DNA from 3 places in the Caulobacter sp. FWC26 genome. Region 2 is predicted to be linked to each of the others. Evidence: predicted binding sites of a transcription regulator. Region 2 holds the regulator's gene; each other region holds the start of a gene.

Region 1 (9,583 bases), 400 kb from region 2:
GGCGGCTATGGGTCGAGCATCGCCCGCCTGGTGACCATGTCACGCGTCAATCCCAAGCTGGCGTTGCTTCTGCTGCGGGACGCGCGCGCCGCGCCCGAGGCCGTCGCCTGGCGCACGGCGCTGGAAGACTTGCTGACCCGCCTGATCGAACCCTTCGTCGCCGCGCCGCCCAACGCTTCGGAAGCGGCGCGCGCCACCTGCCGCCACGCCGCGCGCACCTTCATGCCGTTCGTGATCGAGGCCTGGGCCGCGGGGATAGAGGAAAGCGACGGCATGGATGACGCGACCCGCACCCGCTGGTTTGGCGAGATCGTCCGCGCCTGGCGAGAAGCCACCTACGCCGCCGCCGGACTTAGCCCTCTGCCGCTTCCCCAGCCTCCCGGCGCTTGAGCCAGGCGCGGCTGAGCAATCCCATCGCCAGCCAGATCACAATCGCCAGCGCGATCATGGCGATATGCTGCTTTCCCCCGCCACGCATGGCCTGAACGATCGAGTTGCCGGCGAAGGCGGTGAGGGCGATTTTCGGGATGATGCCGATCGCCGTCCCGGCCGTGAAGTCGCGCAAGCGCATGGGCGTAACGCCGGCGGCCATGTTGACGACGATAAACGGCGCGCTCGGCACAAGGCGAACGATCAAGCTGGCCATGAAGCCGTTCTTGCCGATCATCCGCATGAACTTGTTGACGCCTTCGCCCGCGAAGTCTCGCAGGATGCGGGCGCCGTAGACGCGGCCAAGCCAGAATCCGACCAGTGACGAGACCAGCGTGCCGATCCAACTGTAGGCAAAACCCGTCACAGGCCCGAAAGCCACGACAGCAGCCGCGATCAGCACGAACTGCGGAACGCCCAAGAACGCCATGACCGCAAAAGCGGCGACCGCCACGGGCAGCGCCCATGGTCCGCTTGCCGCGCCTAGCCAATGCTCGACCGTCGCCTCGCCATTAACGCCCAACACCTGCGCGCCAAAAAGGAAGACGACACCCACGCCACCAAACAGCACGAACGAAACCGCCACCGTTCGCCAGGCGCGGGCGTCCATATTGGTCACAAAGTCGAGGATACGGCGGATCACGGGCCCTCCTCGCCCAAGCGTCGTCAGGGGTCAAGCCGCGCTCGTCGGACAGTTGCAAACGAAACAGGCGATTTTCCGACCGCTACCTCTAAACCGCGATCCGGGGACGCCAAGATTCGCCCATCGCGACATTTGTGTTGCACACGTTTAACATGACAGCGTTACTTATCCACAGGCCCTTAAGCCTGCAGACCCCGGCGCCAAAAGGAGAGCGGACGTGAAAACCTTGGCTGTCATCTCCCGTAAGGGCGGCGCCGGCAAGACGACGCTCTCGGTCAATCTGGCGATTACCGCGCACCTTTCCGGCCTTAGGACCATGTTGGCGGATATCGACCCGCAGCGCTCGGCGTCGGACGCTCTGAGGGCCCGCGCAGGCGATGGTCCGGTTCTCGCCGAAATCAACGCGGGCAAACTCTTCTCGACCCAGGTGCAGGCCAAGAGCGCCGATTTCGACGCGGTCATCATCGACACGCCCGCCTCCCCGGAGGCCGAGGCCTTGCAAGCGATCAACTGCGCCGATCTTTGCGTGCTCGTGTGTCGGCCGACCTTCCTGGATATCGCCTCGGTGGTCCGCTCAGCCGAGGCCGTGCGCCGTCTAGGCAAGAAGGGGCTGATCGTGCTGAATCAGGCGCCGTCGCGCCGCAACGGGGTCGAGCCGCCTGCCGTGCTGAAAGCGGCGGAAGCCCTTCGGTTTAGCGGAATGCCGCTTGCCGGCGTGGGCTTGCGCGCCCGTGCGGCCTTTCAGCAATCGATCGCCCATGGTCGGTCGGTTTGCGAGTGGGAGCCGGGATCGCCCGCCGCCGAAGAAATTACGCGTCTTTGGACGCTGCTGGCGCCAATGCTGCTCGGCCAAGAGGACATCCGGGTTCGCGCCGGATAAGCGCTCGCAATACGTCGGAGTTGGCGACCCTAGCCCCCCGCGAGCTTGCGCAGATCGTAGTCCGGCCCAAAGTTCAGGACGAACAAAGCCCCCAGCAGAACAGTCTGCTTGGCGGATCCAAGATGCAGGCCGACCGCGCCCGTCCCCGCCGGGATGTCGATCAGAGCGCGCCCCGGCACGGTGTACATCTTCCACTCGCCGCCGACCTTGATCCCCCCCTGCAAAGCGGCGTCGTAGGGCGCGGCGGCCTGCTGGACTCGGACAGCCGGAATCTCGGCGCTGGCCGCACCGCCATCAACAGCCTCGGCCTTGGCCCAGAACGCCACCAGCAGAACGTCGCCCTTAGCGATCTTGCCGGCTATCGGCTGCGAGGCCCCCACGTCCCAAGGTTTGCCGCTGGCGGCCAGAATCTCGACCTTGGTCGCCGCGCTCCCCTGAACCGCCTTGTCCTTCACCTGCGCGCTTTTCTGGCCCGCGCCGTAGACGCCCCATGTCGCCGAGGGCTTGTTGATAGCCTTTTGCAGGATTTCCCCGTCGCCCGACTGACGCGCCAGTCCCGGCGAGGCTGCGCCGATAGCCAGGGCCAGCGCGGCGAGCGCGATATAAAGAAGCTTCAGCTTCATAGTTGACTTCCCCGCCCTTCATGGCCGGTCAGCGGCCCTGCGTTTCCTCTGAGGATCGTCCGTGTTCCCCGGTACAGCCCCCTCAAATGGTAGCGGTATCTTTGAGCGACATCTCGCGCAAGAACCCCGAGCGCGGACTTAGCCAAAATGTCTTGAAGCAGGACCTTGCCGCGTTGCACCACGGCGAACGGGGGCGTAAGACCGCCGCAATCCTGAAACGGTCCTCAGTCGGACCAGGCAAACCCAGGGGAGTCCTGCAAGATGTCGCTCGAGTCCGCCGCCCTGCGGCGCATCGCACCGTCGGCCACCATCGCCATCAGCGCCAAGGCGCGCGCGCTGAAGGCCGCCGGTCGTGACGTAATCGCCCTTTCCGCAGGCGAGCCCGACTTCGACACGCCGGACAATATCAAAAACGCCGCGATCGAGGCGATCAAGGCCGGCAAGACCAAGTACACCGACCCCGACGGCATGCCCGAGCTGAAGGCCGCCATCTGCGCCAAGTTCAAGCGCGAGAACGGCCTGGAGTACAAGCCGAGCCAGATCCACGTCGCCCCAGGCGGCAAGCCGGTGATCTACAACGCCTTGGTCGCCACCCTGAACCCGGGCGACGAGGTGATCATCCCGGCGCCATACTGGGTGTCGTATCCCGACATGACCCTGCTGGCAGGCGGCACGCCCGTCTCGGTCGAGACCACCGCCGAGAGCGGCTTCAAGATCACCCCGGAAGCCCTCGAAGCGGCGATCACGCCCAGGACCAAGTGGCTGATCATCAACAGCCCCTCGAACCCCTCGGGCGGCGCCTATACCCGCGCCGAGCTGCAGGCGATCGCGGACGTGCTGCTGCGCCATCCACAGGTCTGGGTGCTGACCGACGACATGTACGAGCACCTAGTGTTCGACGACTTTGAGTTCACCACCATCGCCCAGGTCGAGCCCAAGCTCTATGACCGCACCCTGACGATGAACGGCGTCTCGAAGGGCTATTCGATGACCGGCTGGCGCATCGGCTACGCCGGCGGACCCGAGCCGCTGATCAAGGCCATGGGCAAGATGATCAGCCAGACGACCTCCAACCCCTGCTCGATCTCGCAGTGGGCCGCGCTCGAGGCGCTGAACGGCACGCAGGACTTCATCAAGCCGAACGCCAAGTTGTTCCAGGAGCGCCGCGACCTCGTGGTGTCGATGCTGAACCAGGCCACTGGTCTGCACTGCCCGACCCCGGAAGGCGCGTTCTATGTCTATCCGTCGTGCGCCGGCCTGATCGGCAAGACCGCGCCCTCGGGCAAGGTCATCGCGAGCGACGAAGACTTCGCCACTGAGCTGCTGGAAAGCGAAGGCGTGGCCGTGGTGCACGGTGCGGCGTTCGGCCTCTCGCCGTTCTTCCGCATCAGCTACGCGACCAGCAACGAAGTTCTGGAAGACGCCTGCTCGCGCATCCAGCGCTTCTGCGCCAACGTGAAGTAGACTTCAAACCCTCCCCCTAGCGGGGGAGGTGTCGGCTCGAAGAGACGACGGAGGGGGAAGAGGCACGCGCTCAGGCCCTTCCCCCTCCGGCGCTTCGCGCCACCTCCCCCGCTAGGGGGAGGATTTTCAACGTCTACCCGCCAATCCAGTCGGTCAGACCCTCGCGGGCGTGAACCTCGCGCAGCGCCGGTCGCTGACGCATTCGATCAAGATAGCGCTTTAGGTTCTCCCACTCCGTCGCAGGCTTAGGCATGTTTCGTGTCCAGCGGCAGAGGATCGTCGCGAGAAGGTCCACCGTCGTGAAGCCTTCGCCGACCACGAAGTCCCTTTCAGCGAGGTGCGCGTCCAAGCGCGTGAGCCCCGCCTCGATCTTCGCGCGCGCAGCGGCCCGCACGGCCTCCAGCGCCTCGCCGTCCGCCGGTTCGTGCGGATAGAACCAGGCCCTGAAATGGGGCTGAAAGCTGTTGGCCAGCCAGAAGCTCCAACTGAGATAGGCGGCGCGGTCAGGCGAGCCCGGCGCGGGCGCGAACCCCGCCTCAGGATGACGCTCGGCGAGCAGCGTGGCGATCGCCGCCATTTGGGTGACCGGCGCGCCATCGACGATCAAGGTCGGCACGACGCCGTCCGGATTGATCGTCAGGTACTGCGCGGTCTTGTGCTCGCCCTTGTCGAAGTCCAGCAAGCGAATCTCGAACGGAACGGCCAGTTCCAGCAACAGCCAGTGAATGGCCGTACCGGCAGTGCTCGGCGAGCCGTAGAGCGTGTACATGGCGCATCCTTCCGTTTTCGCAGCGGATAGACGGCTGCTTCCCGGCCGGGGTCAAGTCGGCGAAAGCGCAGCCGTCGTGAGATCAGTGGTCACGCATCGCGAAACTTCGCGCTTGCCATGCACGCGGAGATTGTTCTTGATACGTTCACGCCAAGCTTCGGAGAAATCCATGAGCCTCCGCTCGTTTCTCACCGCCACCATCCTGGCGCTCGCCTCGCCGGTTCTGGCCGATCCCGCGATCGGCAAGCGCGTCGATGCGGTCTTCGCCGACGACACCGTCACATTGACCGAGGCTGGCAAGACGGTGCTCGTCTATCGGACAAAGCCGATCAATCCCGCGACTGAGCCAGGTCGAGCCAACTATATCAGCCCGCTCTACGCCCCGGATGGCACGGCGCTGACCGAGGACAAGCCCGGCGACCACCCCCATCAGCGCGGCGTCTGGTGGGCGTGGATGAAGGTGCAGGCGGACGGCAAGATCGTCGCCGATGGCTGGTACATGAAGAACCTGGCTTACTCAGTCCGCGAGAAGCGCTTCCTCGGCGACGCCGAAGGCGGTGGGACGCTGACGGTCGAGGTCGACTGGATCGTCAATTCCGGAGACGAACTCTCTTTCGTCGCCCGCGAAGTCACCAAGGTGACGGTGCGTCCCCTCAAATCCGGTGTCCGGCGGCTGGAGTTCGACACAACCATTACCTCTCGCCTCGACGCGCTCGGGCTGGGTGGCAGCGAGGACGACCGGGGGTTCGGCGGCTTCTCGATCCGTCTGGTCGATCCCGAGCATCTGACCTTCGCGTCGGGCGGCAAGACCCTCGTCCCGAACGGAGCGGTCCTGGACGCCGGACAGTCGATGGGCTTCGCTTGGTCAGGCGGCTCCAATTCGCCGGCCTGGACGGTAGGCCTGGCCTGCAAGGCCAACGGGCAAGCAGTGACGCGCTGGATGTTGTATAATGTTCGCTCGATGCAGAACTGCGTCTTTCCAGGCCGCGCGCCGATGATCCTCAAGAAGGACCAGACGCTGCGGCTGCAAGAGACTGTGATCATCCGTCCCGTCGCCAAGAAGAAGCCCTGAGACCCATGGCCGACATCGTCAATCTGAACCAAGCGCGCAAGGCGAAGGCCAAGGCCGACGACAAGGTGCGCGCCGCCGAAAATCGCGTGCGCTTTGGCCGAACCAAGGGCGAGAAGACCCTGAATGCAGCGCGCGCGGACAAGCTTCGCCGCGATCTCGACGGCGCCAAGCGTGAGGACTGACGCCTGGCTGGTTTGAAAAAGAGATCCGTGAACCTCGCCGGCCACGCGACATCGCTCGCCCTGGAGCCAGAGTTCTGGGCGGTGCTCGACCGCGCAGCCGAACGGGAAGGCCTCAGCCTCGCAGGTCTGATCCAGCGCATAGATCTGAAGCGAGGCGAGAGACCGCTCGCGTCGGCCTGTCGGGTGTTCGCCCTGTCCTGCGCGGGAGGCTGAAACCTCTTGCGCTGCTAACGGCGCCTAGCGCGTCGTGTACGCTAAGGTGATCTGGGGTCGTTTTTGGGTCGGCAGGGGCGGAGGTTGGGGCCCCGGCGCGGTCGGCGCGAGCCGCGATAGATCGGGCAGCCCCTGCCGCCACTGCGCTTGGTCGCCGGCCATGACGCCGAGACGCCAAGCGCCCGCGATCGCCACGACGACGGCGACTGCGACTCCGAGGGCCACCCAGCCGCCACCACGCGAGCTTGCGACGTGGCGATGGTCAGAGGGGCGAGCCGGCGACCGCATGGCGATCCTCAGCTTCCGGCAGGCTTCGGCGCGTCCGGCAGCTTCGGCGCCGACGCCGAGATGTCCACATCGACCTTCTTCTGCTGGGTGAAGCCGCCGGACATCACGAAGAAGGCCAGCACGGCGACCACCACAACCAAGGCGCCAACAATAAACGCCAAGCCACTATTTCCGCCCCTGCTGGCACCGTCCGCCATATGAACCTCCGCGCCTTTCGGCCATGTCTGTGATGGCCGATCAACGGCGCGCGATACCGGAAGTTCCGTTCGTCCAAGAAGGCGCATCATCCCACGGTCGGTGAAGGGCTTAAGCCCCACGCGCTTTGTGCTACATATGTTCCATGTTTCCCGACACCGACTCGCCGAGCCCCCTTGAGGACTTCCCCGGCGACCTCCCCTCCCCGCGCATCTCGGACCTGGCTAGAGCCCGCCCGCCCGCCGGCGCTGCGCCTGGCTATCTGGACGGCCTGAACCCCGAGCAGCGCGAAGCGGTGGAGACCACCGAGGGACCGCTCCTGGTTCTGGCGGGGGCCGGCACCGGCAAGACGCGGGTGCTGACCACGCGCCTCGCCCATATCCTGGCCACGGGCCGCGCTCGGCCGTGGGAGCTGCTGGCCGTCACCTTCACCAACAAGGCCGCCCGCGAGATGCGCGAGCGGATCACCCACATCATCGGTCCCGAGGCCGAGGGTCTGCGGTGGCTGGGCACCTTCCACTCGGTGGCCGCCCAGATCCTGCGCCGCCACGCCGAGCTGATCGGCCTGAAGTCGAACTATACGATCATCGACACCGACGATCAGGAACGGCTTCTGAAGCAGTTGATCGAGGCCGAGAATATCGACGCCAAGCGCTGGACCCCGCGGATCCTGTCGCAGATCATCGACGGCTGGAAGAACCGCGGCTGGACGCCCGATCGCGTCCCGACGTCGGAAGCCGGCGAATTCGCCAACGGCAAGGGCATAACCCTCTACCGCCAGTACCAAGAGCGCCTGCGCATCCTGAACGCCTGTGATTTCGGCGATTTGCTGCTGCACAACATCAGTATCTTCACCGGTCATCCCGACGTGCTGGACGACTTCCAGCGTCGCTTCAAATACGTGATGGTCGACGAGTACCAGGACACCAACGTCGCCCAGTACCTGTGGCTGCGCCTGCTGGCCCAGGGCCGCCAGAACGTCTGCTGCGTCGGCGACGACGACCAGTCGATCTATGGCTGGCGCGGAGCCGAGGTCGACAACATCCTGCGCTTCGAGCGCGACTTTCCGGGCGCCAAGGTCGTGCGGCTGGAATGCAACTACCGCTCGACCGAGCACATCCTGGCCGCCGCCTCGGGTCTGATCACCGCCAACAAGGGGCGGCTTGGCAAGACCCTGTGGACCCCAGCCAAGGGCGGCGAGAAGGTCAAGGTCTCAGGCGTCTGGGACGGCGAAGCCGAAAGCCGGCTGATCGCCGACGAGATCGAACGCGCCAAGAAGGCCGGCCGCAAGTACAGCCAGATGGCCATCCTGGTTCGCGCCAGCTTCCAGATGCGCGCCTTCGAAGAGCGCTTCGTGATGCTGCAGATCCCCTACAAGGTGGTCGGCGGCCCGCGCTTCTTCGAACGGGCCGAAATCCGCGACGCCCACGCCTATCTGCGCCTGATCCAGTCGCCGGACGATGACCTGGCCTTCGAACGGATCGTCAACACGCCCAAGCGCGGCATCGGCGACACCTCAGTGCAGAAGCTGCTGCAGATCGCCCGCTTGGAAGGGATTTCGACCGTCGAGGCCGCGCGCGTGATCATCGGGAGCGACGACCTGCCGGCTCGCACCCGCACAGCGCTCAGCAACTTCATCCGCGATCTGGACCGCTGGCGCTCGCTGGTGGGGACGGTCCATCATCAGCGCCTGTTGGAAACGGTTCTGGAGGAGAGCGGCTACACGGACGCCCTGCGCCTGGACAAGGGCCCGACCAGCCAGACCCGGCTGGAGAACCTCAAGGAACTGGTTCAGTCGATGGGCGCGTTCGACACGCTCGAAGCCTATCTGGAGCATGTGTCGCTGGTCATGGACCTGGACCGCGAGGCCACCGGCGACGCCGTCTGGATCATGACCCTGCACTCGGCCAAGGGCCTGGAGTTCCCGCTGGTCTTCCTGCCCGGTTGGGAGGAAGGCGTGTTCCCCAGCCAGCGCAGCATGGACGACAAGGGCGAGAAGGGGCTCGAGGAAGAGCGGCGCCTGGCCTATGTCGGCATCACCCGCGCCCGCGAGGAGGCCCGGATCAGCTTCGTGGCCAACCGCCAAGTCTATGGCCGCTGGACCAGCCAACTGCCCAGCCGGTTCGTTGACGAACTGCCAATCGCCCACGTCGATGCGGCTTCGGAGACAGGCTACTACGGCGGCGGTCCAGGCATGCAGTCGACGGCGGCCTCGCGTTGGGACGATCCCGGCACAAGCGCCTTCCAGGCCGGCAGCGGCTATGACAGCCCCGGCTGGAAGCGGGCCCAGGAGCGAACCTCGGGCTTCGCGGAACGCGGTGGCTCCTGGCGTGGCGGCGGCGTGCGCGCCGGCTCAGCCGCACGGTCAGCGCCGATCGAGGGCGAAGGCCGTTTGGTCGCGGTCTCGGCGCCGGTCAACAGCGCCTATTCGCGCGGCGACCGCGTGTTCCACGTCAAGTTCGGCTACGGCAAGGTCACCAGCATCGAGGGTAACAAGTTGACCGTCGCCTTCGACAAGGCCGGCGAGAAGAAGGTCATCGACAGCTTCGTCGAAAAGGCCTGATCACGCCTCGGGCTTGAGCCCAGGACGAACCCCGTCGTGTTTGGGCGGAATCTCGGCCGGGCGTGGCGTCAGACTCTCCCAGGCGCCGACGGCGACCAGAACCAAGGTCGTCAGCCAGGACAAAGCCAGCGGCTGAAGGTGCGGCGACGCCACGCCCAAGCCCGCCAGCGCCATCAGGCCGAACAGACGGGACCTCGACCAGCGCCTGAACACGGCCCGCTTGAACAGAAATGCGCCCAGCAGGAACAGCGCGGGCCCTCCG
Region 2 (9,583 bases):
CCATGCGTGCGTCAGGTCTGGCGCACATTCTCTCCATATCGGGACTGCACATGGCGATCGTCGGCGGCTTCGTGTTCATGGCCGTTCGGCTCGGGGTCGCCGCGTGGCCCTGGCTGGCGCTACGTGCGCCCGGGAAGAAGATCGCCGCGAGCGCCGGCTTGATCGCCGTGATCGGCTACCTCGTCGTTTCGGGCGCGCCGCCGCCGGCCGAGCGGGCCGCCATCACCGCGAGCGTGGCGTTTCTGGCGATCCTCTTCGATCGGCGCGCGATCACGCTGCATGGCCTGGCGTTGGCGGCCCTCTTCATTCTGCTGCTCAAGCCGGAAACCGCCGGTGAGCCGGGGTTCCAGATGTCGTTCGCCGCAACCGCCGCGCTGGTGGCGTTGGCCGAAGCGTGGCCACGGCCGGTGCGTGAGATCTCGACGCCGTGGTGGATCCGCGTCCCGCAGGCCATGGTCGCCTGGCTGGCGGCCAGTGTCGCCGCCAGTCTCGTCGCAGGACTGGCCACCGCGCCGTTCGCGATGCAGCATTTCAACCGGGTCGCGGTCTGGGGGCTGCCCGCCAACCTCGCCGTCGCGCCGTTGTCCTCGTTCGTGATCATGCCGTTCCTGGCCATCGGCGCCGTCCTGGAGCCCATCGGACTAGGAGGGCCGCTTCTAGCCCTGGCCGGCTGGGGCGTAGACGCAATGCTGGCGGTGGCCAACGCCTTCGCCAACGCGCACGGTGCGCAGCAGGTGGTGGCCAGCGCGCCGCCGCAGGTCCTAGTCGTGGCGTTCCTGGGTTTGATGATCCTGTGCCTGTGGAAAGGAAGACTGCGCTGGATCGGCGCGCCTCTGGCGCTGTCGGTCGCGCTGTGGCCCAGACCTGCGCCGCCGGACGCCTGGATCGCCGCCGACGGCGCCACTGCCGCAGTGCGGTCAGGCGACGCGGCTGTGCTGCTCCGGACCGACGCCAAGCGCTTTGGCGCGGAGCTTTGGGCAAGACGCAGGGGGCTGGAGCCGGCCGCCTGGCGTCTCTACGTCTGCGATCGCCGCGTCTGCGCGCCGGGTTTGGGGGCGCCCGTGCGTCTGGCTTTGGCCTGGTCGCGCAAGACGCCCGACGCCGAGACCCTCTCCGGGTTGTGCGTTCGGAGCGAAATCGTGGTCATACGAGGACCTGCGCCGGTGCGAGCGCCGCCGCTTTGCGCCGAGACCGTGCTGCTGACCGGCGAGGATTTCGCGCGCTTGGGAGCAGCTGAGCTCTATAGACGTCCCGACGGCTGGCGGATCGTCTGGGCCCAGCCGCTACGTGGCCAGCGGCCCTGGAGCGCCCTGCTGACACGCGATGTCACGCAGCGGGATTAGAAACGGGCGCCGCCCCGTCTGCGGGACCACGAGGAGCGCCATCATGTCCACCGCCTTCACCGCCCGCCGCGCAGCCTTCCGCGCCCTGCATTTGGAGGGATGTTTCGTTCTTCCTAATCCCTGGGACGCGGGAAGCGCCAAGCGGCTCAAGACGTTGGGGTTCAAGGCTTTGGCCTCGACCAGCGCTGGCATGGCCTGTTCCTTGGGCAAGGACGATGGCCAGGTGACGCGCGACGAGGTGATCGCCCACCTGGCGATGCTTTGCGCGGCCACGGATCTGCCGGTGAACGCCGATTTCGAGAACGGCTTTGGCGAGACGTCGGACGAGGTGGCCGAGAGCGTTTCGCTGGCTGTCGCGACCGGGATCGCGGGCCTATCGATTGAGGACTGGTCGGGGGCGGCGCTCTACGACGTTCCCGTCGCTGTCGAGCGGCTCAAGGCGGCGCGCGCGGCTATCGACGCCAGTGGCCAGGATGTGATGCTGGTCGGCCGGACCGAGGGCTATCTTCGCGGCCGTCGCGATCTGGGACCGGCCTTGGAGCGTCTCAAGGCCTATGCCGACGCTGGTGCGGACTGCCTCTACGCGCCTGCGGTCAGTGATCCAAAGGAGATCGAAGCCATCGTTCGAGCGGTCGCTCCCAAGCCCGTCAACGTGCTGCTGTGGGGTTCGGACATGAAGGTCGAGAACCTGGCGGCGTTGGGCGTGCGCCGAGTCAGCAGCGGCGGCGCGCTGGCGGGCGCCGCTTGGGCTGGTTTCGACGCTATGGCTGAACGGCTGGCGCGCGAAGGGCGACTGACGTCTGTTAGCTAAAGCGAGACGGTGAACGCGAAAAAGGCCCTGATCCCGCTTGAGGATCAGGGCCTTGGGCTTCAGTGGCCCCTAGCGACCTTAGTGATAGCGCCGGATCAGGCCGACCAGCTTGCCCTGAACTTCGACCTGGTCGGGCCCGAAAATGCGGGTCTCGTATTTCGGGTTCGCGGCCTCCAGAGCGATCGAGCCGCCCTTCTTGCGCAAGCGCTTCAGGGTGGCTTCCTCACCAACCAACGCGACGACAATCTCGCCCGACGTCGCGGTGTCGCCCTTTTTTATGATGACATAGTCGCCATCGAGGATTCCGGCCTCGATCATCGAGTCGCCCTGAACCTCCAGAACATAGTGTTCACCGCCGCCCAGCATAGACTCCGGCACCGGCAGCCGCTCGCGTTCGTGCTGGATCGCATCGATCGGCGTACCCGCAGCGATCCGGCCCAGGATTGGCAGTTCGCGGCTGTCGTTGGCTGGCGCGGCGGCGCTCGCGGCTTGCGCTGGAGCGCCGCCGCCCTCGAAGACCTGCGGACGGAACGCGCCACGCCCCTTGGGCGGCGCGGCGGTCGTCGCCTGCTGAGGCAACTTCACCACCTCCAGCGCGCGGGCGCGGTGAGCAAGCCGGCGGATAAACCCACGCTCTTCCAGGGCGGTGATGAGGCGATGGATGCCCGACTTGGACGCCAGGTCCAGAGCCTCCTTCATCTCGTCGAACGACGGGGAGACGCCGGTCTCCTTGATCCGCTCGTGAATGAACATCAGCAGTTCGTGCTGCTTGCGCGTGAGCATATCGGCCTCGGGTGGAGCGCGGAACAAACCGCAAACCTTGCGAATGTTCTCCTGGTGTTCCGCGATAATGTCAAGTCGAGGTTCGTTAACGCGGGAAACACGCTCAATTTCAGAGGCTTAGCAAAAGTTGAGGCTAAAAGGTCTGAAGAATCAAAAGCTTAATAAAATCTTTCAGGTGCATTTGCGGGCGATGATGATGTCCTGGTCTTGGAGGGGCTCCCGCCGCCAGACTCCCAGCGCTTGGTTCAGAATGTCGAGGCCCAGCGCCTCATACTGGTCTCGCACAGCCTGAAGGTCATAGCCGATGACCGCCTCGGGCAAGTCTGGCGTCGCAGTCCAGCACCCGTCCAGAGCATGGGCGAAGTCAAAGGCCGCGCGACCCTCGCTGGCGTTGGCGCGCGCCTCGTCGTCGATCAGGTACCACGAGATGATGCTGACGCCGCCGGGCCTCAGCACCCGCGTGATCTCGCGCGCGAACTGCGCCTGGTCGGCCGCCAGCAGGTGGGTGAAGACCGAACCGAGCCAGACATAGTCAAAGCTCGCGTCGGGATAGGGGAAGACATATGCGCTGGCCGGCTGGGTTCCGCCGGGGTTGTAGCGGTCGCTGTGCATGTCGGCGTGGAGGAACTCGAATCGCGGATCTCCGACCGCGATGTTGGCGCGGCACCAGTCGATGGCCTCCGCCATCACGTCAAAACCCGCGTAGCGGCCGTTCTCATCCAAATAGTCGACAAGCGGCGCCGCGGCGCGGCCGATCCCGCAACCGACGTCCAGAAGGGCGTGATGGGGCTTTAGGCCAGCGTCCAGGAAGAGAGACTTGAATCCCTGGCCTACCCGGACGAAGTCGGCGTCGGCGGCGCCGACCAGATGCCAAAGTTCTCTTGGCGCGCTTACCGATCCGGTGTCGTCGCTCGCGCTTTGGTCGGACGGAGATGAGACGCGAGCAAACGGTCGCAGCCGGCGCCAAGCGCGCTTGATCGGCGACGGCGCCAGGGCTTTCAACGAGGTCAGTAAGGCGCGCATCCGATTCTCCTGTCAGTCCCGGCGCTCGTCTTATAGATCCGTGGCGTCCGTTAGGCGTCCGACGCCGTGTCCAGATCGTCGAACCGCGTGGCCAACTCAGGGAACTTCGGGGTGCAGCTCTGGTAGAAGCTGGCGATCCGGCGCATGTCGGCGGCGTAGTCGCCGGTCGGATAGATCGCGGGGCCCAGGCCCACGACCTTTCGCTGGTAGTCCATCATCCCCAGCACCATCGGGACCTTGGCGCCCATGGCGATGTGATAGAAGCCCGTCTTCCATTGCCGCGCCTTACCGCGCGTGCCCTCGGGCGCGATCGTCAGCATGAAGGTGTCTCGACGGCCGAATTCTTCGACCATGGCCCTGACCATGTCCTTGGAGCGCTCGCGGTCGAGGGGGATGCCACCCAGGTCCCGCATCATCTGATCGAATGGCGCCTTGAACAGCGAGGCCTTGCCGATGAAGCTGAGATCAAGGTTCAAGGCGTCGGCTGCGCCGACGAAGTAGACAAAGTCCCAATTGCTGGTGTGGGGCGCAGCGATGACGACGAATTTTCGCGTCTCGGGCGGCGCGCCCTCGATCTTCCAGCCCTGCAGCTTGAAGTTCGTGGCCAGAGCCCATTTCACGACTCGCGCGAGCCAGTTCATGTCCGTTTCCTCATCCGCGTTCTCGGCGCGGCGACGGGGGGAGGATGGAGCTGCTTCGCCGTCCGACGCCAGCGCCTTGAAAGCCCGTTTCGGGTTTATCCGATCAGGGCGCGGGTCGCGGCCGTGACATCCGCATGACGCATAAGGCTCTCGCCGACCAGCATGGCCTTCGCGCCGGTTGCCTCCATGCGAACGACGTCCTGGTGGGTGAAGACGCCGCTCTCGGTGACCAGAAGCGCGTCTTTCGGCGCGTGGGCCGCCAAGCGTTCGGTCACCGCCAGATCGACGACGAAGCTTTTCAGGTCGCGATTGTTGATCCCCACGAGGTCGGCGTCGAGCGCGCCGGCGCGCGCCATCTCCGCTTCGTCATGCACCTCCACCAGGGCGTCCATGCCCAGGCGGCGGGCCTCGGCCATCAGCTCGGCCGCCAAGACATCGTCGATCATCGCCAGGATGACCAGGATAGCGTCGGCGCCCAGCGCCCGGCTTTCGGCCACCTGCCAGGGGTCGACCAGGAAGTCCTTGCGGATGCAGGGCAGGGCGGTCGCGGCGCGGGCGGCGACCAGATAGTCGTCCGCGCCCTGGAAGCTGGGGCCATCCGTCAGCACCGAAAGGCAAGCCGCGCCACCGGCCTCGTAGGCCTGCGCCAGGATCGGCGGATCGAAGTCTTCCCGGATCAGGCCTTTCGACGGAGAGGCCTTCTTGATCTCGGCGATCAGCGAGAGCTTTCCAGGACTGTGACAGGCCTGAAGCGCGGCCTTGAACCCGCGCGGGGCAGAAGCCGCCCTTGCAGCAGCGTCCACCTCGGTTTGCGACCGCGCGGCCTTGCGGCCCGCCACGTCGTCGCGCTTGTAGGCGGCGATCTTCGCCAGAATGTCGGTCACGCGGGAACTTCCGTATGGGTGGCGGCAACCAGGCCGGCGAGGGCGGCCTTGGCGCGCCCGTTATCGATGACCTCGCCCGCCAAGCCGATCCCCTCCGCCAGGGTCTCGACCTTGTCGGCGACGAGGAACGCGGCGGCGGCGTTGAGGAGGACGATGTCGCGGTAAGGACCCTTCTCGCCATCGAACAAGCGCGCCAGCGCCGCCGCGTTGAAGGCAGGATCGCCGCCTGTCAGGTCCGCGAGTGAGGCGCGCGGCAGACCCACGGCTTCGGGCGTGATCTTGAACAGACGAACCGCCCCATCGCGCCATTCGGCGACCTCGGTCTCACCCGTCGTCGTCAGTTCGTCCATGCCGGAGCCGTGCACGGACCAGGCGCGTTCTGCCCCGAGCGCACCCAGCGCCTTGGCGATTGGTTCGACGAAGCGCGGGGCCGGGACTCCCACGACTTGCCGCTTCGCGCCAGCCGGGTTGGTGAGCGGCCCAAGCAGGTTGAAGATGGTGCGGAAGCCCAGTTGCTGACGGATCGGCGAGACGTGCTTCATCGCGCCGTGGTGAGCCTGGGCGAACAGGAAGCAAATGCCCGCCTCGTCCAGCGCCTTGCGCTGTTGCTCGCGCGTGGCGTCGATGTTGACGCCGAGGGCGCTCAACACGTCAGCGGTGCCCGATTTCGAGGTGATCGCCCTGTTGCCGTGCTTGGCGACCTTCAGACCGCCACCGGCGGCCACGAAGCCCACGGCGGTCGAAATATTCAGCGTGTGCAGGCCATCGCCGCCGGTCCCGCAGACATCGATGACGTCATAGGGGTGCTCGAGCTGCTCCGCAGCGCGGCGCATCGCGCGGGCGCAGGCCGCGATTTCGCCCACGGTTTCGCCGCGCAGGCGGATGGCGGTCACCGCCGCGGCGACTTGCGCCGGCGTTGGCTCGCCCCGCAGGCAGGCGGCGAAGAACAGTTCGGCGTCGTTGTCGTCGAGGGTTTGACCATCGGCGAGCTTGGCCAGCAGCGGTTTGAAGGCGTCGGACATCGGAAAGCCTAGACCCAGATCGCCGCGTCGCGCTTGACGCCGGCCAGATCCATGAAGTTGGCCAGCATCTGATGGCCGCCCTCCGTGGCGATCGACTCGGGATGGAATTGGACGCCGAAGATCGGACGGGTCTTGTGCTGCACGCCCATGATCTCGCCGTCATCGGTCCAGGCGGTGACCTCCAGGTCGGCCGGAAGATCTTCGCGGCGCACGGCGAGGCTGTGATAGCGGGTGGCTGTGAAGGGGTTCGGAAGGCCCTTGAAGATGCCCTTGTCGTTATGGCGGACCTTGCTGACCTTGCCGTGCATGACGGCCTTGGCGCGGATGACCTCGCCGCCGAAGGCCTGACCGATGGCCTGGTGGCCCAGGCAGACGCCCAGGATCGGCAGGTCTACGGGCGCGGCTTCCAGCAGCGGGAGGCAGATGCCGGCCTGGTCGGGCGCCTTCGGCCCCGGCGAGAGCAGCACAGCGGCCGGCTGAAGGCCCAGCGCCTCGGTGACGGTCAACGCGTCGTTGCGATAGACGGTCGTGTCTGCGCCCAGCTCGTTCAGATAGTGGACGAGATTGTAGGTGAAGCTGTCGTAGTTATCGATGACGAGGATCATGACGCCGCCTTTCGAGGTGCGGTTCTAGAGCGCGTTAGGCGAAAGCGTAAGCGGTTTCGCGGCTCGAACGTGCTCCAGGTTTCAACCAACCGCAGGTCTCGTGGACAGCGGTCCGAAAGGCCAGGGGTCTTAGCGGTGGCATTGTATAGCGCCATTTTCGCCTGCGGCTTTCAGTAACGGTTACAGCGATCGCGGTCTTGAGCATCATGCGCGTATGGACCCGCGTGATTCCGCTTTGGACCCTGTCGCCGTCGCCTATGTCCGCGCTCTGCTGCGGCCCAAGCAGCGTGCCCAGAAAATGGGGCCGGTGCTGGCGGCCGCAGCCTTTGCCGCGTTCTGCGCGCTCAGCTTCGCCACGGTCATGGTGCTGGCGCCGCCTGCGGTCACGCAGCACATTCCGGACGACCGGCTGGGCGGTCCCGAGCGGGGAATGCAGCCCTAAGGCTCAGCTGAATCGCCAGGCCTCTTCGGCGGCGCGCTTCAGGGCGCGGGACTTGTGCAGAGTCTCGTCGTATTCGGCGTCAGGATCGCTGTCGGCGACGATGCCGCCACCGGCCTGGACGTACATCATGCCGTCCTTCACCAGCGCCGTGCGCAACACGATGCAGGTGTCGACCGCGCCGTCCGCGCCGAAATAGCCCACTGCGCCAGCGTAGCCGATACCGCGTTTTTCGACCTCGAGTTCGTCGATGATCTCCATGGCGCGGACCTTTGGCGCGCCAGACAGCGTGCCGGCGGGCAGGGCCGCCATCAGGACATCGACGGGATCGACGCCCTCGGGCGCCGTGCCCTCGACGTTCGAGACGATATGCATCACGTGGCTGTAGCGCTCGATCGTGAAGCTCTCGGTGACCCGCACATTAGGCCCCTTGGGGCGCGTCTGTTCCGGCGGAGCGTTACGGCCGTGCTGGTTCAGCATCGCCACCCGGCCCACGTCGTTGCGACCCAGGTCGAGCAGCATCAGGTGCTCGGCGCGTTCCTTCGGGTCGGCCAACAGTTCGCGCTCCAGCGCTGCGTCTTCTTCCGGCGTCGCCCCGCGCGGTCGCGTACCGGCGATCGGCCGGATCGTGATCTTGCCGTCGCGCAGCCGCACCAGGATCTCGGGACTGGAGCCGACCAGGTTGAACCCATCCAGGTTCAGGAAAAACAGGAACGGCGATGGGTTGGTCCGCCGCAGCGAGCGATAGAGCGCGAAGGGCGGCAAATCGAACGGTGCGCGGAAGCGATGGCTGGCGACGACCTGAAAGATGTCGCCGGCGGCGATGTAGTCCTTGGCCTTGGCGACCACCTCGGCGTAGTCCGCGCGGCTGACCGGCGTGGTGAAGTCCATGGGACCACGCGGCGCACGGGGGGCGTCATGCGCCAAGGGACGATGCAGATCGGCGATCACGGTTTCGATGCGGGCGCGCGCCTGATCGTGGGCCGTCTTGGCCGAGACCCCCGCCTGAGGCCGCACCGTCGTCGTCAGGATGATTTCCTGGGCGATAGCGTCGAACACCGCGACGATGGACGGGCGGGTCATGATCCCGTCGGGCAGGTTCAGAGTGTCCGGATTGATGTTGGGAAGGCGCTCGACGAGGCGCACCAGATCATAGCCCAGCGCTCCGAACACGCCGGCGGCCATCGGCGGCAAGCCTTTCGGGAGCTCCATCCGCGAACGCGCGACCAAGTCGCGCAAGCTGTCGAGCGCCCCGCCGGGCTGGGGCGTGAATCGTCCGGCGGCGATATCGTCACCCTCGGCGATTTCAGCCTGGTCGCCACGGCAACGCCAGACGAGGTCCGGGTTCATCGTCACGATCGAGTAGCGACCGCGCCATGCCCCGCCTTCGACGCTCTCGAACAGGAAGCTGTAGGGCCGCGCCTGTGCGATCTTCAGATAGGCTGAGACGGGCGTCTCCAGATCGTCGATCAGACGCGTCCAGACGACTTGTTGCCGTCCGGCGTCATAGGCTTCCGAAAAGGCCTCGAACGCGGGCTCCAGGCTCATTACTCGGCCTTCTTTCCGGCCTTGGCGGCTTCGGCCTTGGCCAGGGCGTCGGTGTCGACTCCGATCGCCTGACGCGCCAGGGTGAGGTTGCTCTTAGTCTTCATCTGGGTCTTGGCGACCAGGCGCGTGGCCTCGGCCAGATCCCGCATCAAGCCATTGGCGGCTTGGCCCTCGGTGAGCACCGCAATCTGCGCGACATTCGCCGTCGGCGCGGCGCGAACCGCATCGAGCTTGGCGACCACATACGCTTCGCCCTGCTGGCCGGCGCGGGCGGTGAAGATCGCGCCGGGTTTGGCGGTGAAGGCGGCGCCGAGGAACTCGGTTCCCAGGCCCATATGTTGCTGGGCGTTCTGGCGGGTCAGGCCCCCCGGGATCTTCTGGACCTTCGATTGCGCCGAGGCGGCGACCGTTTCCAGGCTCTCACCCTTCTTGACGCGCGCCGCCAGCTCATCGGCCTTGGCCTTCATGCGCTTGGCCATTTCCT
Region 3 (9,583 bases), 990 kb from region 2:
GCGGCCCTCGAGGGCCTTCAGACCATGCGCCGCCGGCCGCTGATCGTGCTGGCCTGGGCGGGATTCTCCCTCGTCATGCTGCCCATCCTGGGGCTGCTGGTGAAGATCGGCCTGGGCGATGAGGGCCGTCAGGTTCTGGCCGGTCGTGGCTCGTCGGCCGACCCTCGGGAGATGCTGGACCTCGTCATGCACCTGGGCGGGGTCATGGTGCTGCTGATCGCCCTGGCCCTGTTGCTGGGCGCGGTCCTGCAAGCCGCGATTATTCGTTCGGTCATCGAGCCGCGGAACGATCGCTTCGCCTACCTGCGGCTGGGCAAGGAAGAGATCCAGCTTTTGATCGTGTCGCTGATCACCTGGGCCACGGCGCTGCTGTGCACGGTTATTCCGTCGGGCGTGGTGGTCTTGGGCTCCTCGCTCCTGTCGGGTGCGGCGGCCGCCTGGTTCGCGTTCCTCGGCGCCCTGGCGGTGATCGGCTTCTCGCTTTGGGTGGCGGTGCGCCTTTCGCTGCTGGGGCCGCACGCCTTCTCGCACCACCACATCGACATCCGGGCGGCCTGGATCCAGACGCACGGACAGTTCCTGCGTCTGCTTGGCATGTTCGTGCTAACGATCGTGATCTGGCTGCTCATCTCCCTGCTGGGCGCGGCTGTGGCGAGCGTGATCGGGAAGTCACTGACGGCGGCGGTCAATCTCGGCGCCAGCGGGGTGGCGGGCAGCAACTCGTGGCTGATCCTCAGCCTTCTGGCCAACCTCCTGCTGGCCCCGATCTTCCTGACGCTGCAGACGGTGATCCTGGTGGCCGCCCCGGCCCGCGCCTTCGCCCAGTTGAATCAGGACGAGATCGACGCGGGCCTGCACGCCTAGTTCACGCGGTCGCACTGGGGCGGGCGGCCATCCGCTCGCGCCAGGCCAGGACGTGCTTGGCTTCCGCCGGTGTCGAAAGCCCCGTGAAGTCGGCGAAGTCCAGCGTGGTCTGCCCGGTGATGTCGGCGATCGTATAGGTGTCGCCGGTCAGGTAGGGCCGGCCGTCCGACAACTCGCGATCCAGCCAGAGCTGCGCCTTCTCGACCACCTCACGATTGGATTCCCCGAACTCGACGTTCTGCTTCAACAAGCGCGCGGTCAGCGGATGGGCGTGGCGCCAGAACATGCCGACGGGGACCATCAGGCGAAACTCCATGCGACGGGTCCACATCTCAATATGCGCCTGCTCAAGCGCGCTGACACCGAACAGGGGCGGGTCAGGGTGCAGCACCTCGAAGTAGCGGCAGATGGCGATGGTCTCGCTGATCGTGGTTCCGTCATCCAGTTCCAGCACCGGCACCTGCCCCAGACTGTTGCGCGCCAGGTGTTCGGGACTGCGATGCCCGCCCTCGCGCATGCCGATGCGGATTTCCGGAACCTCCACGCCCTTTTCGGCCAGGAAGATACGCACCCGGCGCGGGTTTGGCGCGGGCATGGCTTCGCCGTAGAGCTTCATCAAACCTCCCTCGGCCGCTTCAGCGGGCCGTTCAAACGAACGTTAGAGGTGAGCGCGGCGGAAGCAAGCGCTCCGGCGACGATTTCACACGCCGCGCCCTGTTGAAGCGTCGCGAACCTTGTTAGGCGTAGGACGACTCCCGGTCCCACCACTCAAGAGCAAGTCATGGCGAAGTTCTCGGCCTCCGACGCGGCCTTTTCCGGTTTCCGCCTGGTGCGGGAAAATCTGAAGACGGTCGGAATCTGGATCGTGGTGATGACCGTGGTGTCGATCATCGCCAACGCCCTGACCATCAAGTTTTTCGGGGCGCAGATCGAGGCGGCTACGGCGCTGATGACCGATCCAAACGGCGCGCAGCCCGAGGAGATGGCAAAGATCGCCGACCAGATGACGCCGACTCTGCTGTGGACTCTGCCCTACAACCTGTTTGTCCAAGGCGTCACCCTGGCGGCGCTGAACCGCGTGATCCAGCGCCGCAGCGACAGCCGCTTCGCCCATCTGCGTCTTGGCATGGACGAGGTTCGCCAGATCGTCGTGTCGATCCTGACTGGTCTTTTGTTGATGGCGGTGGTGTTTGGCGCGGCTCTGCTGACGGGCGTTCTGGCGGCGGTCGGCGGCGGGGCGGTGGGCGTCCTGGTGTCTCTCGTCGCCATCTGCGGCGCGATCTATCTGATGGTCCGCCTGTCCCTGGCCAGCGCCATGACCTTCGACAAGGGACAGATCATCTTTTTCCGATCCATGCAGGTCACCAAGGGCGCGTTCTGGTCGCTGCTCGGGGCCTACCTGGTCGCGGCCGTGATGAGCGTGATTGTCTGGCTGCTGATCTTCATCATCGTTTATGCGGCGGTGGCCATCGTGACCGGGGACTTCTCGACGGCAGGCAATGCGCTGCGCGCCGACACCAGCTCGCTCAGCGCCTATTTCACGCCATCGGGCATCGTCCAACAGCTGTTCTCGGGCTTCATGGCGGTGCTGAGCGCCCTGATCGTTCTGTCGCCCGCGCCCACCATCTATCGTGAACTGACCGCCGGCCAGACGACCCCGGAAGGCTGGGGCGGCTAAGCCGTCCCAGACCTTACAGGCTTCTAGGCGCGCTTGGCGGCTTTCAGCTGCGCCACGCGCGCCTTGCGGCGCTCCTCGTGGCGGTCCAGCAGCTCCTTCAGATAGCGGCCGGTCCAGCTGGCCTCGACCTTGGCCACGTCCTGAGGCGAGCCCACCGCGACGATCTCGCCGCCGCCGTCGCCGCCCTCGGGGCCGAAGTCGAGCAGCCAGTCCGCCGTCTTCACCACGTCCAGATTGTGCTCGATGACGACCACGGTGTTGCCCTGGTCGACCAGCTCATGCAGCACCTCGAGCAGCTTCTTGGTGTCCTCGAAGTGCAGGCCGGTGGTCGGCTCGTCGAGGATGTACAGCGTGCGGCCGGTGGCGCGCTTGCTGAGCTCCTTGGACAGCTTCACGCGCTGGGCCTCGCCGCCCGACAGGGTCGTGGCCTGCTGGCCGACCTTGATGTAGCTGAGGCCGACGCGCTTGAGCGTTTCCATCTTGTCGCGGATCGGCGGCACGGCCTTGAAGAAGTCGGCGGCCTCCTCGACCGTCATGTCCAGCACGTCGGCGATCGTCTTGCCCTTGAACACGACATCCAGGGTCTCGCGGTTGTAGCGCTTGCCCTTGCAGATATCGCAGGTGACGTAGACGTCGGGCAGGAAGTGCATCTCGATCTTGATGACGCCGTCGCCCTGACAGGCCTCGCAGCGGCCGCCCTTGACGTTGAAGCTGAACCGGCCCGGGCCATAGCCGCGCGCCTTGCTTTCCGGCAGGCCGGCGAACCAGTCGCGGATCGGGCCGAAGGCGCCGGTATAGGTCGCCGGGTTCGAGCGCGGGGTGCGGCCGATCGGCGACTGGTCGATGTCGATGACCTTGTCGAAGTGCTCAAGGCCCTCGATCCGCTCGTGCGGGGCGGGGGCGTCGCTGGCGTTGTTCAGACGGCGCGCGGCGGCCTTGTACAGGGTCTCGATCGTGAAGGTCGACTTGCCGCCGCCCGACACGCCGGTGATGCAGGTGAAGGTCCCGACCGGGATCTCGGCCGTGACGCCTTTCAGGTTGTTGCCGGTGGCGCCGACGACGCGCAGCATCTTCTTCTTGCTAAACGGCCGGCGCTGCTCAGGCACCTCGATCTCGCGGGCGCCGGTCAGGTACTGGCCGGTCAGGCTCTTGGGATTGGCCATGATTTCGGCGGGCTTGCCCTGGGCGACGATCTCGCCGCCATGGACGCCGGCGGCCGGGCCCATGTCGATCACGTAGTCGGCGGTCAGGATGGCTTCTTCGTCGTGCTCGACGATCAGCACCGAGTTGCCGAGGTCCCGCAGGCCCTGCAGCGAGGTCAGCAGGCGGGTGTTGTCGCGTTGGTGCAGGCCGATCGACGGCTCATCCAGCACGTAGAGAACCCCGGTCAGGCCCGATCCGATCTGGCTGGCCAGGCGGATCCGCTGGCTCTCGCCGCCCGACAGCGTGCCCGAGCCGCGCGACATGTTCAGATAGTCCAGGCCCACATCGACCAGGAACCGCAGGCGGTCGTTGATCTCCTTCAGAATCCGCCGGGCGATCTCCATCTGCTTGGCGGTCAGCTGGTCTTCCAGGCCGCTGAACCAGTCCCGCGCGGGGCGGATCGCCATCATCGAGACCTCGGCGATGTCCTTGCCGGACACCTTCACTGCCAGGGCTTCCGGCTTCAGGCGTTTGCCGTGGCAGGTCTCGCAGGGCGTGTCGGACTGGAAGCGCCCCAGCTCCTCACGCACCCAGCTGGAGTCGGTCTCGCGCCAGCGGCGCTCCAGGTTCGGCAGCACGCCTTCAAAGGGCTTTTCGACCTCGTATTTGCGGGCGTTGTCGTCATAGACGAACTTGATCTTCTGGCCCTTGGAGCCATTCAGCACCACGTCGCGGGCGTCGGCCGACAGCTTGTGCCACGGCTCGTCCATCGAGAAGCCGTAGTGCCGCGCCAGGGCCTGCAGGGTCTGGGTGTAGAGCGGTGAGGGTCCCTTCGCCCAAGGGGCGACCGCGCCCTTGTGCAGGCTCTTGTCCTTGTCGGGGATGACCAGATCGGCGTCGAAGGCCAGCTTCGCGCCCAGGCCGTCGCAGACCGGGCAGGCGCCGGCCGGATTGTTGAACGAGAACAGGCGCGGCTCGATCTCGGCGATCGTGAAGCCGCTGACCGGGCAGGCGAAGCGTTCGGAGAACAGGATGCGCTTGGGCTCAGTCTCGCCCTCCTCGATGGTGGCGAACTCGGCGACAGCCAGGCCATCGGCCAGGCGCAAAGCCTGCTCGATGGAGTCGGCCAGGCGCTGCTCCATGTCGGGCTTGGTCACCACGCGGTCCACGACCACGTCGATGTCGTGCTTGAACTTCTTGTCGAGGGCCGGAGCGTCCTCGATCGGATAGAACTCGCCGTCGATCTTCAACCGCTGAAAGCCGGCCTTCTGCCACTCGGCGATCTCTTTCTTGTACTCGCCCTTGCGGTCGCGGACGACGGGGGCGAGCAGGTAGAGACGCGTGCCTTCGGGCAGGGCGGTGATCTTGTCGACCATCTGGCTGATGGTCTGGCTCTCGATCGGCAGGCCGGTGGCGGGCGAATAGGGGACCCCGACGCGCGCCCACAGCAGGCGCATGTAGTCGTGGATCTCGGTCACCGTGCCGACGGTCGAGCGCGGGTTGCGGCTGGTGGTCTTCTGCTCGATCGAGATCGCGGGCGAGAGGCCTTCGATCAGATCGACGTCGGGCTTGCTCATCAGCTCCAGGAACTGGCGGGCGTAGGCCGACAGGCTCTCCACGTAACGGCGCTGGCCCTCGGCGTAGATCGTGTCGAAAGCCAGAGACGACTTGCCCGAGCCCGACAGGCCGGTCAGCACGACCAGCTCGCCGCGCGGGATGTCGACGCTGACGTCCTTGAGATTGTGCTCACGGGCTCCGCGAACGCGGATGAAGTTCAGTTGCTCAGCCATGATGTCCGGAACGTTGGACCGCGAGGTGGGTCGCGGCGCAGCGGCTATATGTAGGGCTCATCGCGCGGATTAACACAAGAACAAGATGCGAACAAATGTCGCGCGCGTGAGCCGAGGCGGCTGCTGACAGCCCGTGTCAGCAGGGCGGGCGGCTGACCCGGGCGTTGGCAATCCCTAAACCCTGTTTGGAAGCGGGTTCTTCAGGCTGGACGTGGTTCAAAGGCCAAGCGCGCGCAATGTCCCCACGCGCGCCAAGGGAGACCGGTCATGGCCAAGAAGGCCGCCGCAAGCGGAAAGCAGGAAGCCAAGCACGACGCCTTCGACGCCCTGAAGGGCGTGGAGGCTAAGCCGCGCTCGATCGTCATCGATGGTCTGGTCTTTATCGGTGGGATCGGGTCGCTGCTCTACGTCCTCCACACCATGGCGCCCAGCTAGGTCGGCCTTGGTCACGCTTGCGGCGGATTGTTTGCGAGCGTACTGAACGTCCTTCGTATCCGATGGAGGCTCCCATGATCAGCAAGACGGAAGACCGCTTCGTCCTTTCCGTTTCCCTGACCGTGGGTTCGCATGTCCTTCGTCACTCTGGATTCCGTCGCCGCCGCCACGCCTGACGGCCGGCTTCTCTTCGAAAATCTGAACCTCTCGATCGGGGCCGAGCGCATCGGTCTCGTCGGACGCAACGGCGCGGGCAAGAGCACCTTGCTGGCGCTGATTGTCGGCGCGCGGGCGCCGTCCGCCGGGACCGTCGCTCGGACCGGTTCGGTCGGCCTGCTGGATCAGGTTCCAGATCTCTCCGATCAGGCCCGGCTGGTCGACCTTCTGGGCGTCGGCGCGGCCTGGGATCGCCTGTCACGGATCGAATGCGGCGAAGGCGACGCGGTCGACTTGAACGAGGCCGACTGGACCTTGCCGACGCGGCTCGAGCAGGCCTTGGCCGAGGTTGGCCTGACCGAGGTCGTACCCGAGCAGCCGGTCGCGGCGCTGTCGGGCGGCCAGGCGACGCGCGCGGGTCTGGCCCGGCTGCTGATCGCTGCGCCCGACGTGCTGCTGCTGGACGAGCCCACCAACAATCTCGACGCCGAGGCCCGCGATGCGGTCGGGCGGCTGCTGTCGCGCTGGCGGGGTGGCGCGGTGGTGGTCAGTCATGACCGCGCGCTGCTGCGCGGCATGGACCGGATCGTGGAGCTGTCGTCGCTCGGCGCGCGGTCCTACGGCGGCGGCTATGATCTCTATGCCGAGCGCAAGGCGCTGGAGGCCGAGGCCGCCCAGCGTGAACTTGACCACGCGGAGAAGGAGGTCCGGCGTGTGGCCCGCGAGGCTCAGGTCGCGCGCGAGCGCAAGGACCGCCGCGACGCAGCCGGTCGTCGTTTCGCCGATCGTGGCGGGACTCCGAAGGTCCTTTTGGGGGCTATGGCCGAGCGGGCGGAGAACAGCGGGGCAAGGGCGGGCAAGCTCGCCGACAAGCTGGCGGCCCAGGCGGAGACCGCCAGGGCCTCGGCCGAGGCGCGGGTGGAACGCGCGCGGGCCCTGGGCTTCGAACTCCCGTCGAGCGGCCTGCCCGAGGGCCGCACGGTGCTGACCCTCGACGATCTCGGCTTCGCCTGGCCCGGCCGCGAACCCGTGATCGACGGCCTGTCATTCCGGGTTTGTGGACCCGAACGCCTGGCGGTCAGTGGGCCCGACGGCGCGGGAAAGACCACGCTGATCCGCCTCGTCACCGGCGATCTGGCGCCGACGCACGGGACGGTGAGTCTCGGCGTGCCGGTGGCCCTGCTTGACCAGCGCGCCGCCGTACTAAGGGACCAGGAGACGATCCTGGAGAATTTCCGGCGACTGAACCCGGCGTCCAGCCTCAATGACGCCCATGCGGCGCTGGCCCGCTTCCTGTTCCGCAACACGGCGGCCCACCAGATGTGCGGAACCTTGAGCGGCGGCGAGCGCTTGCGCGCGGCCCTGGCCTGCGTACTGTGCGGCGCCACCCCGCCGCAACTGCTGGTGCTGGACGAGCCGACCAACCACCTTGATCTGGCCTCCATCGCGGCGATCGAGACCGCGCTTTCGGCCTATGACGGCGCGCTGCAGGTTGTCAGCCACGACCAGGATTTCCTAAGGGCGATCGGCGTGACACGACACATCCGCTTGGGAGACCGCCGCCATTGAGCCTGGACGTCGAGGCCTTCATTCGCGAGCGGTTGCCGCTCGAGCCCGTCCTGGGCGCGCCGGAGGTGCGCCTGCATCGCGCCGGGCCGCACAGCGGCCTCATGCGCTTGGCCGAGGCGGATCCAGACTTCGAGCCACCCTACTGGTCGCGCCCCTGGGGCGGGGGTCTGGTCCTGGCCCGGCACGTGCTGGATAACCCCGACCTCGTGGCCGGCCGGCGTGTGATGGACCTGGGCGCCGGCTCGGGTCTGGTGGCCATCGCCGCCGCGCTGGCGGGCGCGGCCAAAGTCGTCGCCGTGGACGTGGATCCCTACGCGATCACCGCAGCGCGACTGAACGCGGCGGCCAACGGCGTGGCGTTGTCGTATCTGCGGGCTGATCTGACGCGCGGGGCGCCGCCCGATGTGGACCTGATCCTGGTGGGCGATCTGTTCTATGCGCGAGGTCTGGCCCGCCGGGTGGAGGCCTTTCTTCGCCGTTGCCAGTCGGCCGGGGTGTCCGTGCTGATCGGCGACCCCGGGCGGGAAGCGCTGCCGGCGGCGCGTCTGCACGTCGTCGCCGAGCACCCGGTCGTCGACTATGGCGATCCGGGCGGAGCGGTCAGGAACGCCGCCGTATACGCGCTGATCTAGCTAGGCCTTGCGATTCAGCGTGATCGCCGCGCCGTGCTGCGGACGGTCGGCGACCACGCCGCCGGCGCCATAGGTGGCGGCCGGCGCGGCGCGCTGGCTGGCGATCTCCTGGGCCACGGCATGAACCAGGCCCTCGGTGACGGTCTTGGCGGCGTTCACCGCCCGCGCCTGGCGCGCCAGAACGGCGTCGAACGCTTCGGTGGCCCGCATCAGACGCTGGCGAAGCTCAAGGCGCGCGCTTTCCACCAGCCCGACATTGGCCCGCACCCGCATCGACTCGTGGCGATAGACATTGGCGAGCTTGGCGGTCTCCTCGACGTATTGGACGGCCTCGTGGGGGCGATGCGTCTCGAAGGCGACGGCTTCCTTGGCGATCAGATCGGTCAGGCGCTCGGTCAGCAGGATCAGTTGGTGGACGCGATCGTCGGCGTCGACGGCGGCGATGGCCATGACTCTACTCCTTCAGACCCTGAAGCTTCAGCATTTCGCGCTGGATGGTGGAGGCCAGGCCCACCCCGCCGGCCTTGGTGATTTCCTTGGAGATCGCGTCGGTCAGGACCGACTTGAACATCTCCTCGCCGTTGCCGCCGCCGAAGGGCGCGGAGGTCTTCACCCCCTCGAACATCTGCTGCGTCATCACTGACAGGAATGAGGCCTCGAAGGTCTTGGCGGTCTCGGCGATCCGGGCGCGTTTGACCTTCTCCTCGGCCGACACGACGAGCTGCTTGGCGGTCGCTGCTGCGGCGTCGATGCGAGGGGGCAGGCTGGTCAGGGCGGAAAGCAAGCTCATCACATCACCTCGATATCGGCTTGCAGCGCGCCGGCGGCTTTCACCGCCTGCAGGATCGAGATCATGTCGCGCGGGGTGACGCCGAGCGCGTTGAGGCCCCCAATCAGACCCTTCAACGACGGCGCGCCGCCCAGGGTCAGGAACTGCTTACCCTTCTCTTCCTCGACATTGACCGTCGACTGCGGGACGACCGCGGTCTGGCCCTGGCTGAACGGCGCCGGCTGGCTGACGGCGGGGTTTTCCTGCACCGAGATGGTCAGGTTGCCTTGGGCGATGGCCACCTTGCTGATCCGCACGTCGTCGCCCATGACGATGACGCCGGCCACTTCGTCGATCACCACCTTGGCCGGGCCATCGGGCTCGACGGTCAGGTTCTCGATGTTGGTCATGAAGGTGATCATGTCCATGCCGGGCGGGGCGCGGGTGGCGATGATCGTGGGGTTCTGGGCCTGAGCGCAGCCGGGGAACTTGGCGTTGATGGCGTCGGCGACGCGGCGTGCGGTGGTGAAGTCGGGATTGCGCAGGG

The links. Region 2 encodes LexA, which represses DNA repair genes until DNA is damaged. Its sites were predicted from a motif close to ATGTTCNCNANNTGTTCT; they were not measured.
Region 1: a site for LexA is predicted at 6,886-6,903, ahead of CSW63_RS10520 (ATP-dependent helicase). Genes of this name have one in related genera too.
Region 3: a site for LexA is predicted at 5,553-5,570, ahead of uvrA (excinuclease ABC subunit UvrA). Genes of this name have one in related genera too.

Annotation. Positions count from the first base shown of each region.
Region 1 covers NZ_CP033875.1:1,905,394-1,914,976, reverse strand. Annotated here, with positions in the region: gene CSW63_RS10570 (TetR/AcrR family transcriptional regulator) at 1-390, shown strand, start outside; gene CSW63_RS10565 (TVP38/TMEM64 family protein) at 353-1,072, opposite strand; gene CSW63_RS10560 (ParA family protein) at 1,290-1,952, shown strand; gene CSW63_RS10555 (hypothetical protein) at 1,982-2,575, opposite strand; gene CSW63_RS10550 (pyridoxal phosphate-dependent aminotransferase) at 2,837-4,039, shown strand; gene CSW63_RS10545 (glutathione S-transferase family protein) at 4,173-4,808, opposite strand; gene CSW63_RS10540 (DUF6807 family protein) at 4,978-5,880, shown strand; gene CSW63_RS10535 (DUF4169 family protein) at 5,886-6,062, shown strand; gene CSW63_RS10530 (ribbon-helix-helix domain-containing protein) at 6,066-6,275, shown strand; gene CSW63_RS10525 (hypothetical protein) at 6,572-6,760, opposite strand; gene CSW63_RS10520 (ATP-dependent helicase) at 6,904-9,321, shown strand; gene CSW63_RS10515 (low temperature requirement protein A) at 9,322-9,583, opposite strand, start outside.
Region 2 covers NZ_CP033875.1:2,309,045-2,318,627, reverse strand. Annotated here, with positions in the region: gene CSW63_RS12565 (ComEC/Rec2 family competence protein) at 1-1,343, shown strand, start outside; gene CSW63_RS12560 (isocitrate lyase/phosphoenolpyruvate mutase family protein) at 1,387-2,154, shown strand; gene lexA (transcriptional repressor LexA) at 2,233-2,937, opposite strand; gene CSW63_RS12550 (class I SAM-dependent methyltransferase) at 3,109-3,960, opposite strand; gene CSW63_RS12545 (lysophospholipid acyltransferase family protein) at 4,011-4,601, opposite strand; gene trpC (indole-3-glycerol phosphate synthase TrpC) at 4,697-5,485, opposite strand; gene trpD (anthranilate phosphoribosyltransferase) at 5,482-6,507, opposite strand; gene CSW63_RS12530 (aminodeoxychorismate/anthranilate synthase component II) at 6,516-7,112, opposite strand; gene CSW63_RS23390 (hypothetical protein) at 7,327-7,554, shown strand; gene trpE (anthranilate synthase component I) at 7,558-9,099, opposite strand; gene CSW63_RS12515 (peptidylprolyl isomerase) at 9,099-9,583, opposite strand, start outside.
Region 3 covers NZ_CP033875.1:1,315,018-1,324,600, forward strand. Annotated here, with positions in the region: gene CSW63_RS07745 (hypothetical protein) at 1-864, shown strand, start outside; gene CSW63_RS07750 (glutathione S-transferase family protein) at 866-1,480, opposite strand; gene CSW63_RS07755 (hypothetical protein) at 1,646-2,542, shown strand; gene uvrA (excinuclease ABC subunit UvrA) at 2,566-5,475, opposite strand; gene CSW63_RS07765 (hypothetical protein) at 5,743-5,910, shown strand; gene CSW63_RS07770 (hypothetical protein) at 5,973-6,086, shown strand; gene CSW63_RS07775 (ABC-F family ATP-binding cassette domain-containing protein) at 6,043-7,635, shown strand; gene CSW63_RS07780 (methyltransferase) at 7,632-8,267, shown strand; gene CSW63_RS07785 (hypothetical protein) at 8,268-8,717, opposite strand; gene CSW63_RS07790 (rod-binding protein) at 8,722-9,057, opposite strand; gene CSW63_RS07795 (flagellar basal body P-ring protein FlgI) at 9,057-9,583, opposite strand, start outside.